Linked DNA regions of Stieleria varia. The protein of the gene in region 1 interacts with the protein of each later gene in a pairwise test. Links are inferred from orthologs where the notes say so. Each region holds a gene or a part of one and is shown in the gene's direction. Other genes may lie near its edges.

Region 1 (8,201 bases):
GGAAAGTGTGGAGTGAAAACAAGCACACCGTCGCCAGGATCGACGAAACACTCCATGAACAGTTGCTCGAAATTCTTCGCCCCCGGCCCGACCACAACGTTTTCCGCCGTGACCTGCACGCCGTACTCATCGGCCATGTACTTGGCCGCCGCCGCCCTCAACTCGGGCAATCCCGCCGACGGTGCGTACCTGCACTCCCCCGCATCCATTGCCGCCTTTGCCGCCGGAATGGCCGACGGCGACGACGGAAATGGGCTGTCACCGATCTCTAATTCGAACACATCCTTGCCCTGGGAAATCAGTTTCTTGGCCACCGCCAAGACGTCGAACGCCGATTCCGTCGTGACCCCGCTGGCAAATCGACTGAACGTGACGCTGGATGCGGATGGCATACAATGTTCCCAATGAAATGAAGTGGTTGGACAGTCAATGTAAAAGGGCACGTCGACACGGTGGTCCCGAATTCTATCAGCCGGGGATTTTGCCCCTCGTGAAAATATTCCTGACGCGTCGTTTGCAGGGCGGACAAGCAGACCCAATCCAGGCCGCCGACTACCGCATTGGAATTTGAAAATCAAGTGCCTGACATCCGTCTCCCAACTGCGTTAGGTTGGTGATTCTGCGTTCCACCGACTATCGCAACGAACTGGATTCCAACACGATGTCCCAAATCATCACACCCGGTCAGGATTTATCGGCCGAAACATCCGCAATCGCACGCCCCTTTGTCCACTTGCATTGCCACAGCCACTACAGCTTGTTGGACGGTGCCGGCGATATCAAGAAACTGGTCGGACGCGCGGTCGATCACGGGATGAACTCGCTGGCGTTGACCGACCACGGCAACCTGCACGGGGCGTTGGAGTTTTACCGAGCCGCCAAGGACGCGGGGATCAATCCGATCATCGGTTACGAAGCCTACATCGCGCCGGGCAGCCGTTTCGAAAAGGGCGGCGCATCGAGCAGCAAAGATGCCAGTTATCACTTGACCCTGCTGGCGAAAAATCGAACCGGTTTCAAAAACCTGATCAAACTCGCCAGCGCAGCTTCGCTGGAGGGATTCTATTTCAAGCCGCGGATCGACAAAGAAATCCTGGAGACGTTTAACGAAGGCATCATTTGCCTCTCCGGCTGCGTCAGCAGCGAGTTCAGCCGCGCGGTGATGAAGGGCACGGACGTCTCCGAGCATGAAAAGGAAGCACGTGATATCGCCGGTTGGTTCCACCGAGTGTTTGGCGATCGATATTTCATCGAAGTGATGAACAACGGACTGGATATCCAACGCATGCAGTTGGAAGGCGCAGTCGACATCGCCAACAAAATGGGGTTGCCCTTGGTCGCGACAAGCGACTGTCACTACGTGGATCAATCGGACGCGGAAGCACAGGACATCATGCTGTGCATCAACACGGGACGCTTTCGCACGGACACGTCGCGAATGAAAATGGAGAACGATCAGTTCTTTCTCCGCAGTCCCGATCAGATGTACGAGAATTTCGTCGGCATGGAGGACGCCTGCGCTCGTAGCCAAGAGATCGCCAACACGGTCGACATCGACCTGCAATTGGGCAAGTACTACTTCCCACATTTCGAATGCCCCGACGAACTCAAGCCGATCGACTATTTGCGACAACTGTGCATCGAAGGGTTGCTGGAGCGATACGAGGGCGATGATGAACGGATCATCGATGGCAAATTGTCCGATGAAGTCATGGCGAGACTCGATCGCGAACTCGCTGTGATCGAGAAACTGAATTACCCGACGTACTTCTTGATCGTTTGGGACTTCGTCATCCACGCACGCAACAAAGGCATCTCCGCAACGGCCCGGGGTAGCGGCGTCGGCGCGATTGTTTGCTATGCGTTGTACCTCTCCCACGTGTGCCCGCTGCGATACGACTTGTTGTTCGAACGGTTCCTGGACGAAAGCCGAACCGAGCCGCCCGATATCGATATCGACTTTGAAAAAGAACGTCGGGTCGAAGTCATCGAGTACGTCAAAGAACGCTACGGAAACGACAACGTTTGCCAGATCGGCACGTTTGGAACACTCGCCGCACGGGCCGCGATCAAAGACACCGGACGAGCGCTCGGTCTGCCGCTCTCCCGCGTCAACCAGATCACTGAGATGGTCCCCGACGAGCTGAAGATCACGATCAAAAAGGCCCTGGACAAGAGCGCCGATCTGAAACAAACCTACGACGGCGATCCGGAAGTCCGTGAGCTGTTGAACTTGGCGATGAAAATCGAAGGCCTAGCCCGAAACGTCGGTACCCACGCCGCCGCCGTCGTGATCGCCGACAAGCCGCTCTCGGAATACGTTCCTCTGACACGTGTGCCGGGCAAACAGGAAGTCATCACGCAATGGTCGATGGGCGACGTCGAAGCCAGCGGTCTGCTGAAAATGGACTTCCTCGGACTTCGCAACCTCACCATGCTCAGCCGCAGTGTTCAACTGATCGAACAGACGACTGGCAAGAAAGTCGATCCGCTGAAATTTCCACTGGACGACAAAGCCTCCTACGCTTTGCTGCAACGTGGCGAAACCAAGGGCGTGTTCCAGTTGGAATCGGGCGGCATCCGTGACTTGCTGCAACGGATGAAGCCTGACCGGTTCAACGACATCATCGCTACCGCCGCGTTGTATCGGCCAGGGCCGTTGGAAGGCGGCATGGTCGATGACTACGTGAACATCAAACACGGACGTCAACAGCCCGAGTACAAGCACCCGGTGCTCAAAGAGATCTTGGAAGAAACCAACAGCGTGATGGTTTACCAAGAACAGGTCATGCGGATCCTCAACCGCTTGGGCGGCGTGCCGCTGGCCAAAGCGTACACGTGCATCAAGGCGATCAGCAAGAAGAAAGAATCGCTGATCAATCAGAACCAAGAGATCTTCATCGCCGGCGCCGTCGAAAACGGACTGGCAAAGAAGGACGCCGAGGACATTTGGAACCTGATCGTCAAGTTTGCCGGTTACGGTTTCAACAAGTCACACTCGACCGCGTACGCGCTCGTCGCGTTTCAAACCGCCTATTTGAAAGCACACTATCCGGTCGAGTTCATGGCGGCATTGCTGTCCAGCGATATCGACGGTCGCAACTTCAAACGCAAGGACGCCTTGGTCGAGCACATGGAGGATTGCGACCGAATGGGCATCGATGTCGTCGCTCCAGATGTGAACACCAGCGAAGCCAACTTCTCGGTCGCCGATGGCAAGATTTTCTTTGCTCTCTCGGCCATCAAAGGCTGCGGCGGTTCCACCGCGGTCACGATCGAAGCCGAGCGCAAAAAGAATGGCCCCTTCAAGAATATCTTTGATTTCTGCGAACGCGTTGACCCCAGCGCATGCAACAAGTCCGCCATCGAGACGCTGATCAAAGCCGGTGCGATGGACAGCTTTGGCGCCAAACGAAGCCAACTGGTGGCGATGATCGAACGCGCCGTTCAAGCCGGCGCGAAAATCCAAGCCGACAAGAAGAGCGGCCAAACCAGCTTGTTCGGAGCGTTCGAAGAAGCCGAAGATGTGAATGAGACCAAGCAAGCCGTTCCCATGCCCGACATGGAGGAATGGCCCGATCGTGAAAAGCTGGCCTACGAGAAAGAAGTCCTGGGGTACTACCTCGATAGCCACCCGCTGGCCGAATTCGAACCGAAACTCTCCACCTTTCGCACCCACACGACGGACCAGTTGACGGATGTCAAGGATCGTGGCGAAGTCATCATGGGTGGCATGATCAGCTCGATCAAGATCGCACACACCAAAAACCCTAAACCCGGTCAACCATCCAAATACGCGAACTTTGACTTGGAAGACATGCAGGGTGCGATCCGTTGCATCGTTTGGCCCAAAGGTTTTGTGACCGCAGGCGATCACGTTCAACCCGACGCGGTGGTCTTGGCCAAAGGCAAGGTGGATCGACGCGGTGGCGGCGACGAAGCCAACCTGGTGATCGATGAATTGATCCCACTTTCCGAACTCGACAACCGCTACACGCACGGAATGCGAATCTGCTTGGACGAGGCAGAGCACAACGGTGAAACCGTCAATCGCCTACGAGAAATCCTACGTGGATATCCCGGCAGCAAAGAACTACTTTTCAGCATGCAGCTCAACGGCGGAGAAACGGTCCACCTGAAATCCGACAAGTTCCGCGTTGAAATCACCCCCGAAATGCGTCAACGTGTGGACGACCTGCTCGGCAGTGGCAACTACCGACTGATGATGAGCAAACCCAGGTAGCAGCCACAAACTCACGTAGCAGCGTTTCTTACAAGACGCTATTCACCCCGGTTCGTCTCGGACAATTGCCCAGCGGTTTACGCTGCACGCCAGCGCTAAACGGCCACCCCAGCACCTCTCCCCCGACTTGTCGGCGGAGAGGTCGCGCTATCGACTTGGAAAGTCGAGCGACAATTGTCGTTCGACTTTCCAAGTCGAAAACGAACGCCACCAACCGCATCGATCCGCAACACACACCGTCACCTCCCCCAAGGAACTTGGGGGAGGTCGAGCAGAGCCGCTGAGGCGAATGCGAGGGAGGGGGCCGTCTGCGCAAGAAAGCGTTTGGATACGGCAAACGCTTACCGGGGCACGCTATCGATTTGGAAAATCGAGCGACAATTGTCGTTCGACGTTCCACGTCTCGGGCTACGTGGACCATTGCCCACCCCAATCCAATTACAATGCTGGCCGTTTGACTTTGCCCGGACGTTCCCCACCAAGGTAATCCCTCCCATGAGATACTCGCTATTCCTGGCTCTCGCCGCTTTCGTTTCCATCGTGTCCGCTCAAACGCCCAAACATATCGGGCGAATCGAAAAGCTCGACGATGCCTTTGATCAACTGGTTGGCTCAGACGCAAAGATCGAAGTACTTGCCGGCGGCTTCACTTGGACGGAAGGTCCCGTGTGGGTCGCGGATGATCGTGGCGGGCATTTGCTGTTTTCCGACATTCCGCGAAACAGCATCTTTCGCTGGTCACCCGCCGAGCGTGAAAACCAGTCGGGCGGCATCTCACTGTTCCTTTCTCCCAGCGGCTACACCGGCACGACGTACTACGGATTGGAACCCGGCAGCAACGGCTTGACGTTGGATCCCGATGGACAACTGGCAATGTGCGAACACGGCGATCGACGCGTTTCCGTGCTGACTCATGGCGGCGGCAAGCGGACGCTGGTCGACAACTACCAGGGCAAACGCTTGAACAGCCCCAATGACCTCGTGTTCTCCAAAGACGGTTCGGTGTATTTCACCGATCCGATTTACGGCCTGCCCGAGCGAGCAGACGATCCGCGTCGTGAACTGGATTTCTGCGGCGTTTATCGCTTGAACAAAGACGGCACATTGGACTTGCTGACCACCCAAATGACACGCCCCAACGGGATCGGATTGTCGCCGGATGAAAAAACCTTGTACGTCGCCCAAAGTGATCCGGGCAATCCGATTTGGATGTCGTTCCCGATTCAGGAAAATGGAAAACTCGGCGCGGGCAAGGAACTGCTCAACGCCAGGAAATACATGCGAGAGTTCCCGGGGCTCCCCGACGGCCTGGTGGTCGCCAAAGACGGCACCTTGTTCGCAAGTGGCCCCGGCGGGATCTACGTGATGTCGCCCTCCGGTCAGCTATTGGGACGTCTGATCACCGGCGAGCGAACCAGCAACTGCACCTTCGACACCGATCAAACCTACTTGTACCTCACCGCCGACAGCTATCTCTGCCGCGTCAAGATGAAGTAGTAGTAGTACCGACGCGACCCTGTTTGACCGGTAAACGCAGGCGGAAGCGGCATCTGACTCTGCGGTTCAATCCGTTTGGCAGCGTCACCTACGCCTTCGGCTGCGGGTCAAACGTTTGTGAGGTATCACTTCTCAGGCTTTTGCCACGGAACCGTGCCACCTCGTTGGACCTGAACTCGCAATTCCGCGGACAGTTCGTTGAACTTTCCGCGGTTCTTTTTTGCAACGTCCTCTTGCTCCAAGGGGTCCGTTTCAACGTTGTACAATTCCTGGGGCTGAAACGGACTATTCTGCAACAGTTTCCACGACCCTTTGCGTACCGCGTTGATGATCAAACCGCCATAGCGTTGCCCGCCTTCACGTCGATGAAAAAAGAAACCGCGTTGATCGGTTTCTTGTGGTTCGCCCAACAACGTGGGCAGCAAAGAGATCCCGTCGATCGTATTTTCGATTTCCACGTCAGCGGCGTCGCAAATGGTGGCGAACAAGTCCATCGTGATACCGGGGCGACCCGTTTGACTGCCGGGTTGGATCTTGCCCGGCCACACGGCACATGTCGGCACACGCAAGCCGCCTTCGTACATGCTCTGCTTGCCATCTCGAGTCGCCCCGTTGTTGGCTCCGACATCCAGTTGTCCACCGTTGTCGGATGAAAAGATCACCAGTGTATTCTCCGCAAGTCCTGTTTCACGCAACGTCGACATGACCTGCCCCACACCGTCATCCATGTGCTCGATCAAGGCCACCAGTTTGGCACGTCGGTCACTGATCCCCGGCTCACGCGTTTTGACTTTCGCCAACCAATCTTCCGGCGGTTGGATCGGCGTGTGCGGCGCATTATACGCAAGGTACAAAAAGAACGGCTGTTCGTTTTCGGCGCGCTCCTTCAAATAGTCGCACGACCACTGAGTGAACAAATCCGTCGCGTGTCCCGACGGGTCAATCTCGTCCGCGTTATGACGCATGTAGTTGATGCCGTGACGACGATGGTTGTAGTAATCGTCCATCATGTCGCCGAGATAACCGCGAAACAGATCAAACCCACGGTCGTTCGGACGATGGGGTGACTCTAATCCAAGATGCCACTTACCCACGATCGCGGTGTGGTATCCAGCCTTTTTCAGAACGGTGGGCAACGTCACCGCATCGGGCGAGAGGTAGCCCCAGCTATTGTCTGCGTGCGTCCGAATGACGCCGGGCACACCGACCATTTCGGGAAAGCGACCTGTCATCAACGACGCTCGGGTAGGAGAACACACCGGGCAGTTGGCATAGAAGTTCGAGAATCGCAATCCGTCCGAGACCAAACGATCCACGTGGGGCGACCTCAAGTCCGTCGCACCGTAACTGCTCAAGTCGCCGTAGCCCAAGTCATCCGCCAGGATCATCACCACATTCGGTCGCTCGGCTGCAACCGCACCAGAACGCCAGTGCAAGCACGTTAGTGCCAGGACGGCAAGAAAAATCCGCAGCGAGTGGGTCGTCATCTTGGTGTGTCGCATGGAATAACCTGTAAAACGAATGCAAAAACCGGTCGCGATGGTTTCAATGAAAACCGGTTTCCAACAGGGCGGTGGATTGTGTCTGGGCTGCTGATTCTAATGGAAGCAATCGACCGCTGCCAAAAACAACTCTTCCCAACGATTCAGCCCTTCCCATCCATGATGCACCAATCTCGCATGTTTAGACTACAAACGCGTTTCCTCATTGTGCTGGCCGCATTGGCCGGATTCTGCTTGGCGTGCCCTCCCTCACGCGCCGCCGATCCCGTCAACGTCGTCATGATCATTTCGGATGACCAAGCCTGGACTGACTACGGGTTCATGGGCCATCCCGACATCAAGACGCCGAACTTGGATCAATTGGCATCTGAAAGCGCAGTGTTTCGACGCGGCTACGTCCCCACCGCGCTCTGTCGACCTTCCTTGGTCACGCTTCTGACCGGACATTACGCATCGACGCACGGCGTGACGGGTAATGATCCATCGCCCAAGTACGCCGAGCGTGGATCGGAACTTTACAACCAACGCTGTGCTCAACTCATTTCCTATCTCGACCGCTTCGACACCGTTCCAGAAATCTTGGGACAACGTGGATACCTCAGTCATCAGAGCGGAAAACTTTGGGAAGGCAGCTATCAGAACTGCGGTTTCACCCACGGCATGACACGCGGATTCCCCAAGCCAGGTGGCCGACACGGCGACGACGGACTCAAGATCGGACGAGAATCCATGCAGCCGGTCGAAGAGTTCCTCGACTTGGCACACGAATCCAAAAAACCGTTTTTCGTCTGGTACGCTCCCTTCCTACCTCACTCCCCACACAATCCGCCGCAACGTTTGTTGGACAAATACACCGACAAGCATCCGATCACGGTGGCTCGCTACTACGCGATGTGCGAATGGTTCGACGAAACCTGTGGCGAGCTGCTGGGCATGATCGACGACAAAGGATTCCGCGA
Region 2 (6,900 bases), 230 kb from region 1 along the record:
ATCAGGGCATCCTTTTCCGGCTCTGGAATCTGCACAGCCGAACGCGCGATCCGGATGGCGACGCGATCGAATCGCACTCGCCTCAGCAGTTTCGCTTGAAAAAACAGCTCATCATCATCGGTGGGTTCGGCAGGCATTTCGTTCAAATGCTCGTCCCGAGACAATTGCATCACGGACGCGATCCGCCCCGGTCGCCTGTCTGGATCCAAGCGTTCCCAGTTTGCTTGCGCCGTCGCAAAATCATCCTCCAGCCAGTGCTTCAATCCACGAATGAAAAGACGCCACTGGGAGTACGGGCTGGTCCGTGGAATGGCTGACAGGGATTCGGGCAACTCGGCACTTGGCGTGCCGCAAACGCTCGCAAGGCATTCGCGGACAATGGTCGCTTGCGTGTTCCATTCAGGCGAAAGAGATGCTAGCACTTGGTTGTCGAAAACCGCGACATCTTCCGGCATCTCGTCGGCCCAAGCTCTGGGAGATTGCTTGGCCAGTCGTTGACGCAGTCTGGTGGAAGGCTGGGATTCGCCACGTTTTTTTTCTTTGACCTTGGCGCGTTGTCGTTTTCGCTCCTGCCGTTTTGCCTTCTGCGCTTTGCGTTGTGCTTTGGTTGCCATCTGAGCTTTGAATCCGTCGAACGAGCCCAAGGAATGTTGATTGCCCGACAATATAACGGGGAGATCAGCCGAACTCGACCAGAGGGGGCGGGATTTTCAGCGAAAGGTGTGCATCCCAGCGTTTGCGCAAGGGGTGGGCAGCAAGCGAAAGCGTACTAGGCCAACGGATGGTCTCTGAACGTCAGTCACTAGTGCATCGTCCAGTCTTAGAACGTGGGTTCGGTAGATGAGCCGTTTTGGCGTTAGCCACGGTTTTCGTGACACAACCGTGGCTATCGCCAAAACGGCTAACCCCCAAATCAAGACCGGACGATGCACTAGTGCCAGAATCGCGAGTTGAGCTTTGATACCAGCACCCGTCGCAAGCGAGTGATTCGTGGCGATTTATTCACTCGCTTGCGCTTCGTGCTGGTCTTTGCCTCGTTTCCCTATTCGACTCGATCAACCCGCAGCTAGCTCGCAGTAGTCGGGGCGGCTCGCGGCGGTGGCGTGACGGTAGGCCTTTTGAATCTGGTTGTCGCGGACCAAGAACGTGCCGGGCATTTGAAATCCGTCCCCCTCAAGCTTGCCCACGCCGTGACGGTTCAAGATCGCGGCTTTGAATCCACGCCACCAAACACTCGGGCCGAGCAACTGACTGAACTTGCCTCGCCCCAATTCGTAAGCACGGTAAAGCTCGCAATCCGGATCGCTGATTCGATCCAAGTCTTCGGCTCCGTAGTGGGCGAAGTACGCTTGCGAAGTTTCGTTGTCGCTCATGTGAACGATGACGATCTTGGTGCCACCCGATTCGATCTGCGCACGCTGTTGCCTCAAGTCCGACAGGGCTTCGCGACAGAACGTACAGCCGCTGTGCCGCAGAAATAACACCAAGACGTTTTGTTGCCGCGAAAGTTGAGCGATCGTATTGCCCAGTTGACTCTTGAATTGCTCATTGGCTGTTTGGACGGACATGACGCTGGTTGAACTCGCGCTCGTTGCACTCGGTGCATTGTGATGCTTGAAGGCAGCGTACAGGATAGCAGCGAAGGGTAACCACCAGATCACGTCGTTCGTCAGTGACGTGAGCGAAAACCGTAGCGGCAAATATCCAGGCGAATCCGGTGTGAGCGTCAGCCAGCCATACAGGATCCCGACGGGACCAAACAACTTGCCCAAAAAACCAACGAGCGTCACCGGCCAGTGCCGCAACGGGTCCCGCGCCGCGCACGCGTAGCCGACTCCATAAACACCAACGATCATCCCCACGCATTGCCAAATTGCCGGGTACATGGGGCGAGGAATGTTTGCAAAATCGAACATGTCGTTGGGACGCAGGATCACCCAAATGCCCCACACGATGTTGTATATCGCCGCGAGGACCAGCACGACGCTCATCCAGCGGGGAGACGGTCTGGAGTTGTTTTGATGCGGTTTATTCATAGAAGACTACTGACTTTGTCGTGTTGCGTTGTATCTGTGAGCCAATGCCGCTAGTGCATCGTCCAGTCTTAGAACGTGGGTTCGGTAGATGAGCCGTTTTGGCGTTAGCCACGGTTTTCGTGACGCAACCGTGGCTAACGCCGAAACGGCTAACCCCAAAATCAAGACCGGATGATGCACTAGCCCGGATGATTCATAACCCGACACGTAAGCGAGGGATACTCGGTAATTCCCTCGCTTACGCGTCGGGTTATGAAAAACAATCTGCATTTCCCAAAGATGCCACAACTCATTGTTTGGTCAAACGCGGGCGCGAAATTGGCCGGTCGCCTGGATGTGTTCCCGCAAGTGGTCGCGGCACTGCTGCGCGAACGCTTTCATCTCGTCGGTCCTGTAGTCGGGATACGTCCAGCGGTGGGACACCCACTGTTTGGCAGTGTAGTTCAAAGTGACTTCGGCAAAGATGCCGTCGTGCAAGTACAGTCGGTGATCTCGATCTTTGGTGGTCGCCAAAACCAACTTGGCTTGGGTCACATAACCTGGATCCAGGTTCAAAGGCCGCGACTCAGGGTATTGTGCCCCAGGATGTTGTGATTGCTCAGCGAACTCGCGTTCCCAGGCATTGGTTTCCAGTTTCCATTCGGCCAATCCATCGGGCTGGCACGGCTGTCGACAGGCCACCATGACTTTGCGAAGATCACGGCCCATCTGGGCATCGTAAAATCCGCCGGCGGTGAATGGAAAGTCATGGCTGATGAGCACCAGCTGACCCCATCGGTCGGTGATCCGCTCGATCGCCCACTGACGCACTTCGGCATAGCGAGAGATGACTGCACAAATCCGTATCACCGGTTCGACCAACTCGATTTCCGCCACCTGATTGCCCTGCTATATTCTGCCGCTCTGGCAAGCTTTCCGGCGCCGGATGCTCACACACGCGAAACAACGATTAAAGAACCCTATCATGCATGCTTGGATCGCCGACCGCACGAAGACATTTGACAGTAGCGGTATCCGCAAGGTCTTTGATCTTGCAGCCAAGCTAACCGATCCGATCAATCTGTCGATCGGTCAGCCTGATTTTGATGTTCCCGTCGAAATCCAGGATGCGGCGATTGCGGCGATTCGCGGTGGCAAGAACGCCTACTCGCCGACCCAGGGGATCGCACCGCTGCGTGAGGCCTTGCGTGCTCAGATCGATGCCCAGTATTCCCACGCCGATCGCGACGTGTTCGTCAGCAGCGGCACCAGTGGCGGTCTGATGCTGGCGATGATGGCGATGGTCAATCCGGGCGACGAAGTCATCTTTCTGGATCCCTATTTTGTGATGTATCCCGCCTTGTTGAAAATGTGTGGTGGTGTCCCCGTGGCGGTGGACTCCTACCCTGATTTTCAATTGGACCCGGACAAGATCGCGGCGGCCATCACGCCCAAGACCAAGATGATTTTGGTCAACAGCCCCGCAAACCCGACCGGCGTGTCGGCCACCGCCGAGCAGTTGGAAGCCGTCGCGAAACTGGCGGCCAAGCATGAGATTGCGTTGGTGTCGGATGAAATTTACAGCCGATTTCAGTATGACGCCCCGTTTGTTTCACCGGCAAGCTTTAACGATCAAACCATTGTGATCGACGGGTTCAGCAAGAGCCATGCGATGACCGGCTGGCGTGTCGGTTATGTCCACGGTCCCAGCGAGATCATGGCGACGATGCTCAAGATCCAGCAGTACTCGTTCGTCTGTTCGCCGCAACCATCGCAGTGGGGGGCGCTGCGTGCGATGGACATCGACCTGCAGTCGTACATTGACGACTATCGGGTAAAGCGTGACATGATCGCCGAAGGCTTGAGCGGTCGATACGAGTTCACGCTGCCCGGCGGCGCGTTCTATTTGTTTGCCAAAGCGCCCGGCGGCATGGGAGGCGAAGCTTTCGTCAAACGAGCGATCGAGCGAGGGCTCTTGATCATTCCTGGCAATATTTTCAGTGACCGCGACACCCATTTTCGAATCAGCTTTGCCGCGTCCAACGAAACGTTGAAAAAAGGCATCAAGATGCTGCAGGATTTGCATGACGAGTTGACATGAGACGGTCGGTGGGGCCTGTGATGCCAGCGTCGCTAGTGCCGGAATTGCGAGTTGAGCTTTGGTACCAGCACGACGCGCAAGCGAGTGATTCATGGCGTTTTATTCACTCGCTTGCGCTTCGTGCTGGTATTTGCCTCATTTCCAATCAATGTCAATTCGCGCTCAAAGCACTAGGTTACGTTCGGAAGCCGTCTCGGCTAATCTTTGTTGGATTCCGTTGCTCGATTTTGGCGTCGTTTCCCTCGCTCTCCCTTTCCGTTGCGGTCCATCCTTGATCCTGTCCCAAGTCACCGTTGAGCCGCCCAGCGATCTGGAGCCGACGCCGGTACCACCGATTGATTCGGCGATGCTGTCACAGCAGATCACGAACTCAGAGCCGTCGGTATGGTGGACTGCCAACACGTCGATTTTGTTGGCCGTGATTGTGTTGGCGTTGGGCGTCGCTTCGCTGGTGGGATTCATTCTCTCGCGGCGAGAAAGCATGGGGTTGGAATCAGCCATCATTCGCCGCTTTAACCACAAGCTGCGTGTGTGGTGGATGATGACAGCGATCTTCTTTCTGGGCTTTTTGCTTCACCGACTCGGCGTCGTGGTGCTCTTTGGGCTGGTGTCGTTTTGGGCGCTGCGTGAATTCATCACCATGACGCCGACTCGGCGCGGCGATCACCGAACGTTGTTCTGGGTGTTCTTTATCTTCACTCCGTTGCAATACCTGCTGATCGCAATGGGCAGTCATCCGCCCAAATTCCTGCCATGGGCGGCGAATGTCGATTTCTATGGTTTTTACAGCATCATGATTCCGGTCTACGCCAGTCTGTTCATACCCGCGCGTGCTGCGATCGCTGGTGACTACAAACGATTTTTGGAACGCAGTGCAAAGATCCAGGCGGGCTTGCTGATCTGTGTTTACTCACTCAGCTATGCTCCGGCGTTGCTCGATTTGAACCTCGTTCGCACAGGCGGGGAGGCTTGGGGAGGCAGCAACGTCAGCCTGTTGGTCTTCCTCGTCGTGATCGCTCAAGTCGCGTCGGTGTTGGAGCGTGGTTGGAGCAAGTTGGCGGGGAAGCATGTGATTGCGGAAAAAATCAACGGCTCACGAACTTGGGAAGGATTCCTGGGTTCGATGGTGACAACAGGGTTGGTCGCTGCGTCGCTGTATTGGGCAACGCCGTTCCATCCTTGGGAAGCCGGTGTGTTGGGCGCCGTCGTAACCGTCATGGCTTGTGGTGGAACGATGACCATGAGCGCGATCAAACGCGACCGTGGCGTGACCGATACGGGTACGCTGGTGCAAGGACACGCGGGTGTGCTCGATCAAATCGATAACGTCTGTTTCGCCGCACCCGTCTTCTATCACCTGACACGATTTTTCTTTTCGGTCCCGTGATCCCGTTGGTTGAGAGATCAACCGTCATTTCGAATGTAGTCAAGTGATGAAGCTGCCACTGTTTGATACCCACGCACACCTCAATTCCGATGTGTTTGACGAAGACATCGATGCCGTGGTGGAACGTTCTCGCCAAGCCGGACTGGTCGGGATCACGGTGATCGGGATCGACGCCGCGACCAGCCGGCGTGCCTGCGACTTGGCGGCACAGTACCCCGGTTTCCTTTACGCCGCCGTCGGGATTCAGCCCAACAGCATCGCGGAGTCCGCAGACGATGATTGGCAGATCATCACCGAACTGGCCGGTTATCCGGGGGTCAGAGCGATCGGCGAGACCGGTTTGGATTGCTACTGGGACGATACTCCGATTGACATGCAGCACGAGTACTTTGACCGGCACATGGAACTGTGTCGCCAAACGGGACTGCCGATGGTCATCCACATGCGCGAGAGCGGCCAATTGATCGTCGATCAATTGAGACGCCAAAGCACCGTGCCGACGGGAGTCATGCATTCTTTCACGGGCGATTGGGCGTTGGCCGAAATCTGTCTGCAGATGGGCCTGTACATCAGCTTTGCCGGAATGGTGACCTTCAAGAAAAGCGACGACCTGCGCGACGTTGCCCGCCGCGTCCCCGAAGACAAGTTGTTGATCGAAACGGACTCGCCCTACCTGAGCCCCGAACCGTTTCGCGGCAAACGCCCCAACGAACCGGCGAGAGTGGAACACACCTTGAGATGCCTGGCGGACGTACGCAACGTTTCGCCCGAGCGGTTGGCGGAGGTCTCTACCGAAAACGCCAAGCGTCTGTTTCAGCTCGGCTGAGCCAGAACGCCATGCAATTCGATGGGACGCTACTCCGCGCGAATCTGCCCGGCACGGTTGGCCTGCCAGATTTCGCCGCTATTGAGATCCATCGCGGTCAGCCAACCGCCCCCATAACAGTACGTGTCCAAGCAGATCAAGTGGCCGACTTTGATGATGTCGCCGTCCCGGTTGGCGGTATGGCCGACGACCGCAGTCTTGCCAGTGAAGTGCGCCGGGGGCATCCCATTGGTCAGCGTGTACCAACGCAACATTTCAGACGACTGATCTTCCAACGGCAAGTCGGGATCGTACGCAGCGTGGGTAAAGAAATGGTTTTCCGTTTCGTAATAGTCACCCAGAGACTGCAAAAAATTGAGGTGCGAGGGCGGCAAGAAATCCAGGTCGCCGTCAAAACCGTAGCTTTCCAACGTATCGACGCCACCGTATCGCAACCAACTGTGGTGGGAGGCCCCATGGAAAAGGACGTTCAGCATCATTTCTTCGTGATTGCCCAGAATTCCGACCAAGTGAGTTCGGCCCCCCAGATCCAGCAGTGTGTCGATCACGCCCTTGGAATCCGGCCCCCGGT

Evidence for each region.
Region 2: the proteins of dnaE (region 1) and Pla52nx_RS10265 interact in binary tests that used the Escherichia coli proteins (3 or more experiments, as listed by UniProt). The link is inferred for Stieleria varia from one-to-one orthologs.

What each region holds. Positions count from the first base shown.
Region 1 is NZ_CP151726.1:3,321,793-3,329,993, reverse strand. The notes cover bases 301-4,443. They hold dnaE (DNA polymerase III subunit alpha), read left to right. Parts: upstream 301-661; coding sequence 662-4,243; downstream 4,244-4,443. Other genes in these bases: Pla52nx_RS11020 (pyridoxal phosphate-dependent aminotransferase), read right to left, coding at 301-392. In the rest of the region: more of Pla52nx_RS11020, read right to left, coding at 1-300; Pla52nx_RS11010 (SMP-30/gluconolactonase/LRE family protein), read left to right, coding at 4,739-5,740; Pla52nx_RS11005 (sulfatase-like hydrolase/transferase), read right to left, coding at 5,866-7,242; Pla52nx_RS11000 (sulfatase family protein), read left to right, coding at 7,420-8,201. UniProt on the Escherichia coli protein: DNA polymerase III is a complex, multichain enzyme responsible for most of the replicative synthesis in bacteria. This DNA polymerase also exhibits 3' to 5' exonuclease activity. The alpha chain is the DNA polymerase catalytic subunit.
Region 2 is NZ_CP151726.1:3,098,343-3,105,242, reverse strand. Bases 2,217-5,058 are described here. They hold Pla52nx_RS10265 (pyridoxal phosphate-dependent aminotransferase), read left to right. Parts: upstream 2,217-3,000; coding sequence 3,001-4,116; downstream 4,117-5,058. Other genes in these bases: Pla52nx_RS10260 (phosphatidate cytidylyltransferase), read left to right, coding at 4,388-5,058; Pla52nx_RS10270 (DUF4416 family protein), read right to left, coding at 2,337-2,912. In the rest of the region: Pla52nx_RS10280 (hypothetical protein), read right to left, coding at 1-614; Pla52nx_RS10275 (peroxiredoxin-like family protein), read right to left, coding at 1,056-2,036; more of Pla52nx_RS10260, read left to right, coding at 5,059-5,503; Pla52nx_RS10255 (TatD family hydrolase), read left to right, coding at 5,550-6,329; Pla52nx_RS10250 (metallophosphoesterase family protein), read right to left, coding at 6,359-6,900. UniProt on the Escherichia coli protein: Shows aminotransferase activity with methionine and histidine as substrates, and to a lesser extent also with phenylalanine.